2 regions of the Geodermatophilus sp. SYSU D00965 genome follow, and region 2 is predicted to be linked to the other one. Evidence: riboswitches for the same ligand, from Rfam matches in the RefSeq annotation. Region 2 holds a riboswitch; the other holds the start of a gene.
The links. A riboswitch is a leader RNA that binds a small molecule or an ion and turns the genes downstream of it on or off. The one in region 2 is predicted to bind cyclic di-AMP.
Positions count from the first base shown of each region.

Region 1 (3,198 bases), on a different contig from region 2:
CGCCGACGGGCACCCGCCACCGGCCGGTGCCGTTGCCGACCAGGTGGTACAGGAAGCAGCGGCCGGCCAGGCCGTCGGCGGCGTGCACGTCGGCGAAGGTGCCGATCAGCCCGTCGGTCAGCGCCACCCCGCGGACGACGTCGTGGGAGAGCTCGTCGGCGACCACGTCGGCGAGCGGCCTCTCGGCGAGGTCGTGCCACAGCTGCGGGTCGCGCAGCCGTCCGGCCAGCTGGTCGGGGGAGAGCAGGGGCTCGGTCAGCGTGGGGGCGAGGTCCTCGGCGAGGTCGGCCAGCCGGCCGTAGAAGCGCCGCCACCCGGCCAGCTCGTCGTCGGACCCGGTGAGGTCCCGGAAGGAGGCGGCGGTGGCGGGCCCCTCGTCCCGCTCGACCAGCAGGCCGGTGTGCCCGGGGACGGCGGTGTAGGAGGCCACCGCGCGGTCGGCCAGGGTCACCTCCAGCCCCAGGTCGGCGACGATCCGGTCGGGCAGGAGGCTGACCAGGTACGAGTACGCCGACAGCCGGACGTCGACGCCCGGGAAGACCTGCCGGCTGACCGCGGCGCCGCCGACCTGCTCGAGCCGCTCGAGGACCAGCACCGACCAGCCGGCGCGGGCGAGGTAGGCCGCGGCCACCAGGCCGTTGTGACCGGCCCCGACGACGACGGCGTCGTACCTGCTGCGTGCGCTCACCCGGCGGACCGTAGCGGGTCCGGCGGGTGCTCAGCCGCCCTGCGTGGGAGCGTTCTCGCTCTCCGAGCAGTCAGCCCGGTTGCTGCCGGCCTCGGCGGCGCCGCAGTCGGTGGTGCCGCGGTCGACGTCGGTGTTGGAGTTGTTGGTGCTGCTGCACCCGGCGAGCGCCCCGGCGATGGCGAGCACGACCAGAGGTCGCTTGAGATCCATGGAGGGCACATACCCGCCATCGCGGTGGCGACCCCACGTGTCTCTTCCGCCACAGCCGCCCCGGGGACCTGCGCGGTCGAGTCGAGAGTCCACGAAATCACAGGCCGGTAATTGTCACGGCAGGGTCACGGCGCTTACGGTGTGTGCGTCCGCCGGGGCGCTCCGTCACCGCAATGGGTGACACCCCGCGGTCGCCGCCGAGCCGGTTCCCTCCTCCCCGGGGGAGCCGGGCCGGGGACCCACCGCAGCACTGGGGTGAAGCACGCACGGCCTCGGCCGGGCGCGCCGGGCGCCTTCCCGCCCGAACCCGTCAGCTAACTCGGTAGGCGGCTCGTGGAAGAACGGAGAGCCGCCACACCATGGCGTCCGCTCGCGCCGCCCGGCGCGCTGCCCTCGTCCTCGCCGCCGCCGTCGGCGTGGCCTTCGTCCCGACCTCGGCCGGTGCCGAGGAACCGGCCACCGCCCAGGAGGCCGCGACTCTGGTCGCCGCCCGCGGGCACGACCTCGAGGTCGTCACCGAGCAGTTCAACGAGGCCCGCGAGGCGCTCGCCGCCCAGCAGGCCGCCGCCCAGGCCGCGGCGGCGAAGGTCGCCGACGCGCAGGCGGTGGTCGCCGCCGCGCAGCAGCAGGTGACCGGCGTCGCCCGAAGCGCCTTCACCGGCGAGAGCATGGGGTCGCTGCAGGCGCTGATGACCAGCGGCTCGGCCGACGAGTTCGTCAACCGGGTGACCCTGCTGCAGACCGTCGCCGGCCACCAGGGCGAGGTGCTCGGCCAGGCGGTCGCGGCCGGCGAGGCCGCCACCGCGGCCCAGGCCGAGGCCGACCGGGTCGCCGCCGAGGCACAGCAGTCCTACGACGCGGTCGCCAAGCAGCAGGCCGACCTCCAGGCCCAGATCGCCGAGTACCAGGCCGACTACGCGCGGCTGACCGCCGACGAGCGCCGCGCCGCCCTGGCTGCCGCGGCCACCGCGCACGGCGGCGAGGAGCGGGCCAGCCGCGGCGAGCGTCCGGCGTCGACCGGCGGCTCGGCGCCCGTCGTCGCGGCCAGCGGTTCGATCCAGGCGGTCATCGACACGGCCATGGCCCAGCGCGGCAAGCCCTACGTCTGGGCGGCCTCCGGCCCGGGCTCCTACGACTGCTCCGGCCTGGTGCAGTACGCCTTCCGCGCGGCCGGGATCAGCCTGCCGCACTCCAGCCGCATGCAGTCGCAGATGGGCCAGCAGGTCTCCCGCGCCGAGGCGCGCCCCGGTGACCTGGTCGCCTTCTACAGCCCGGTGAGCCACATCGGCATCTACATCGGCAACGGCCAGATGGTGCACGCGCCGACCTCCGGCGACGTCGTCAAGGTCGCCAGCGTCGACGTCATGGGCGCCACCCCGCAGTTCAACCGCATCGCCGGCTAGCGGCTGCCCCCCGGAGCCCCCGGAGCCCCCGGAGCCCCCGGACGCCACGTGCGTCCGGGGGCTCCGTCGTGTCCGGGACTTGACGGTCCCGGCGCCGGGTGTGAACACTGCTCTCGTATCAGAGCGTCGTTCACCACGGAGGGGGCCCGAGATGGTGCAGGCATGGCAGTGGACCTGGGCGGGCGTCGCCTTCGCCACCGAGCTCGGCGCGCTGGCCGCCCTCGGCCTGTGGGGGTGGAGCGCCGGCGGGACGACGGCGCTGCGGTGGCTCCTGGCCCTCGGCGTCCCCCTGACCGCGGCGCTGCTGTGGGGGCTGTTCGCCGCGCCGCAGGCCGTGGTGCAGGTCGCGGCGCTCGCCGTCCTGACGAAGGTGGTGGTCTTCGGGGCCGCCGGCGCGGCCCTGCTCGCGGCCGGGTCGCCGCGCGCGGCCGCCGTCCTCGTCGTCGCTGCGGTGCTGGGCAGCGTGCTGTCCGGGCCGCTGACCGCGCAGCCGGCGCCCCAGGCCGCGGTCAGCGCGCCGCCGGCCGGCTGACCTCCTGCAGCAGCCCCCAGACGAACCGCGCCCGGACCCCGCCGGGCAGGTGCACCTCCCAGCGGGTGACCACGCCGGGGTCCACGCTCCGCGCGCCCGGCAGCCCGACGACGTCGTCCAGGACGTGCTCCCACACCCGCAGCCGGCCGGCCGTGGCGCGAGGCACCGGCGAGCCCGGCGCGCGCACCAGGTGCTCCTGGAGCACGGAGCCGCCGGGGGCGGAGAGCACCTCCCAGTACAGGTGCGGCCAGAGCGGCAGCGGCCAGCGGCGGACCTGCAGGTCCAGGTCGCCGAAGCGGCGGTCCTCGAGCTCCTCGGGCGGCCCGAGGACGGCGGAGCGCAGGGCCAGCCCGCGCGGTGCCCGC
Region 1 is NZ_JBJGYQ010000016.1:124,822-128,019, forward strand. It holds gene ACI789_RS16405 (phytoene desaturase family protein) at 1-688, opposite strand, end outside; gene ACI789_RS16410 (hypothetical protein) at 719-898, opposite strand; cyclic di-AMP (ydaO/yuaA leader) riboswitch at 1,099-1,242, shown strand; gene ACI789_RS16415 (C40 family peptidase) at 1,258-2,301, shown strand; gene ACI789_RS16420 (YrdB family protein) at 2,453-2,833, shown strand; gene ACI789_RS16425 (hypothetical protein) at 2,811-3,198, opposite strand, start outside.
Region 1: linked by a shared signal. The riboswitch ahead of ACI789_RS16415 (C40 family peptidase) and the one ahead of ACI789_RS18055 (C40 family peptidase) in region 2 are both predicted to bind cyclic di-AMP.

Region 2 (3,198 bases):
GTTCTCCTCCGCCAGCTCGAGCAGGTCGGTGCGCAGCTGCCCGGCCGGGAGCGGGTCGAACCGGTTGAACGCCGGCTCGATGAGCACCGGGTAGAGGAAGGACCCGACGACGACGAACCCGGCCGCGACCAGCGCCGCCCAGGCCCACCAGGTGCCGGGGGCGCGCCGGGCCAGCCACACCAGTGCGAGCAGGACCCCTGCGGTGACCGCGGCCGAGATCGCGGTGGAGACGGCGACGTCGCGGAACCACAGGGCCCAGCTGCGGGTGGACAGCCCGTACCGGTGCCGCACCGTCTCGCCGTAGGCGGCGAACCCGAGGGTGACCAGGCGGCCGACCACCACCAGGGCGACCGTGCCGAGCAGCACCTGCCAGGCCCAGCCGCCGCCCAGCGGCCGCGCGACCGCGGTCACCAGCCCGCGGCCCAGCGGGGTCAGCGCCAGGACCGCGGACGCCACCAGGCTCAGCACCAGGGAGGCGAGGGAGGCCGGCCGGAGGGACGCCGCGAAGGACTCCGCCCGCTCGGCGACCCCCGGCGGCAGGCCCGCCCCCGGGCGGACCGGCGTGCGTCCCCCGGGCGGGTCGGGCAGCAGCGTCCACGGCGTCCGGACGACGATGACGACGACGAGCGCCGCCCCGAGGACCACCGCGACCAGCAGCGCGGCCCGGCGGGCGCTCACCCGGCCGATCCTAGGAGGACCCCGTCCCCCCCACCGCTCGCAGGCTCGCGGCGGGTCCCTGCAGGGGGCCGCGGGGTCCGGGGCGGGCCACCTTCCGGGTTCCGACAGGGCGCCGCGGGGGTTCGCGGCGGGCCGCCACCCGGCCCGGCAGGCGCCGGACGCGCAGCGGGCCGGTGACCTCCGGGAGGTCACCGGCCCGCTGCCCTGCCGCCGGTCGCTAGGCGATGCGGCGCATGGCGGTGATGCCGCCCATCGAGTCCACGCCGACCACCTTGACCGGCTGGCCCGACGTGGAGGCGTGCACCATCTGGCCGTTGCCGATGTACATCGCCACGTGGCTGACCGGGCTGTAGTAGAAGATCAGGTCGCCCGGCTGCAGGTCGGCACGGGAGACCGCGCGGCCCATCGTCGACTGCATGCGGCTGGAGTGCGGCAGGCTGATCCCCGCCGCGGCGTACGCGTACTGGGTCAGGCCGGAGCAGTCGAAGGCGTTCGGCCCGCCGGCGCCCCAGACGTAGGGGTCCCCGACCTGGGCGAGCGCGGTGTCGACGGCGGCCTGGGCCGAACCGCTGGCGGCGGGCGCCGGCGCGGGCGCGGCCACGGCCTGGCCGGCGTGGGCCGTGACGACCTCCTGCTGCTGCGGGACCGACAGCGCCGCGTACTGCGCCTGGTAGTCGGCGATGTCCGCCTCCAGCTGCGCTTGGCGGGCGGTCACGTCGTCCAGGGACGCCTGCGCCTGGGCCCGGGCGGCGTCGGCCTCCTGCTGGGCCCGCTCGGCCGCGGCGGCGCTCTCCGCGACGTCGGCGAGGACGTCGTTGGTGTGGCCGGCGATCGCGTCGAGGGTCGCCAGCGACGACACGAAGTCCTCGGGCGATTCGCTGGTCAACAGCAGGTCCAGCTCGTGCATCCCGTCACCGCTGGTGAACGCGGTGCGGGCGACCTGGCGGATCTGGCCGTCGAGGGCGCCGAGCTGCTCGCGGGCCGCCGCGGCAGCCCGGTCGGCGGCCTCGACCGCGGCCTGCTGCTGGGCCAGCGCCTCGCGGGCGTCGTTGACCTGCTCGGTGACGACCTCGAGGTCGTGTCCGGCCTGCGCGACGAGCTGGGCCGCCTGGGCGGCGCTCGCGGCGCGCTCCGGATCCGCGGCGGCGGTCCCCGGCAGGAGGGTGAGGGCGAGGGTCGCGGTGGCGCCCACGACGAGCCCGCGGCCGAGGCGGCGGGGCAGCGTCGGGCGGCGGAGGGCCACCGGGAGGTCGGAGTCGATCTGGTCGAGCGCATGCCCCAGGGCAGGGCGGGGGGTCGCCACGGTCGGCGGCTCTCCGTTTCTTCCTCAGCAACCGCCTACCGAGTTAGCTGACGGGTTCGGGCTGGGAAGACGTGCCCTATCTCTGCGCGCCGGCGGGCCGGCGCGTGTGCCCCGGCGGACCGGCGCACGCGAGAACTCACCCCAGTGCTGCGGTGGGTCCCCGGTTCCCCCTCGGCGCCACGGAGGCGCGTCGGGCGATTCGGCGGTGCCCGGCCGAGGTCACCTCTCTGCGGGTGACGACCACCCGGTCGGACCGGCTCACCGTACGGGCGTGATGAAGTTGTGACAAATGGGGCCAGCGGGAACTGTGGGGACATCCACAGGATCGCCCGGCCCGACACGCCGCCGGGATGGACCCCGCGCCCGCCTGCGGGCGACCCGGCCGCACGGACCGGGTCACCCGGTGCGCCACCGGCCCCGCCCGGCCCCACCCGACCTCTGCTCCGGCTCGGCCTGGTGCCGCAGCGGCGGCACGAGACCGCCCTCGGCGAGGGCCCGCACGGCGCGGCGCTCCACCTCGTCGAACTCCACGACGACGCCCGGGCCCGGGACGACGCCGTCCCCGGTCGCCTCCGCGCCGCGCCGCGCGGTCATCGGCACGACGGTCGGGTCCTCGGTCCGCCAGCCCGGCGGCGCCCCCAGCAGCACGGTGACGACGCAGTCGGCGCAGCCGGTGCCCCGCACGGTGCAGGTCTCGCAGTCGATCAACATGGCCCACTCCTCACCCGGCCGACCCCGGTCGTGGAGGCCCTCCATGGCCTCGGTCGGTCCGGCTGGCACGGTAGGGACGGCCACCGACAGTTCCGTGCGCCCGCGCGGTGCCCGCCGTCCGCGCGGCGTCCCGGGGCAGTGGTGATCCGGCCGGGACCCGGCGCGCGTCCCCGGGACTGTCACTGGCCCGACCTACCGTCCGCCCCGTGCCGTCCTCCCTTCCCCGGCAGGTGCCGCTCTCCCCCGCCCACCTGGCCGGGACGGCCGCGCGAGCCGCGGCGGGCCTCCCCCGCTACGAGCAGGCCACCATCGACGAGCTGGGCACCCCGCTCGCGGAGGTGACGTTCGTCGTCGTCGACCTGGAGACCACCGGGGGTTCCCCGAAGGACAGCGCGATCACCGAGATCGGCGCGGTCAAGGTCCGCGGCGGCCAGGTCCTCGGCGAGTTCCAGACCCTCGTCGACCCGGGCTGCGCGATCCCGCCCTACATCAGCGTGCTGACCGGC
Region 2 is NZ_JBJGYQ010000019.1:90,606-93,803, reverse strand. It holds gene ACI789_RS18060 (M48 family metallopeptidase) at 1-678, opposite strand, end outside; gene ACI789_RS18055 (C40 family peptidase) at 896-1,981, opposite strand; cyclic di-AMP (ydaO/yuaA leader) riboswitch at 1,998-2,168, opposite strand; gene ACI789_RS18050 (hypothetical protein) at 2,378-2,692, opposite strand; gene ACI789_RS18045 (DEDD exonuclease domain-containing protein) at 2,899-3,198, shown strand, end outside.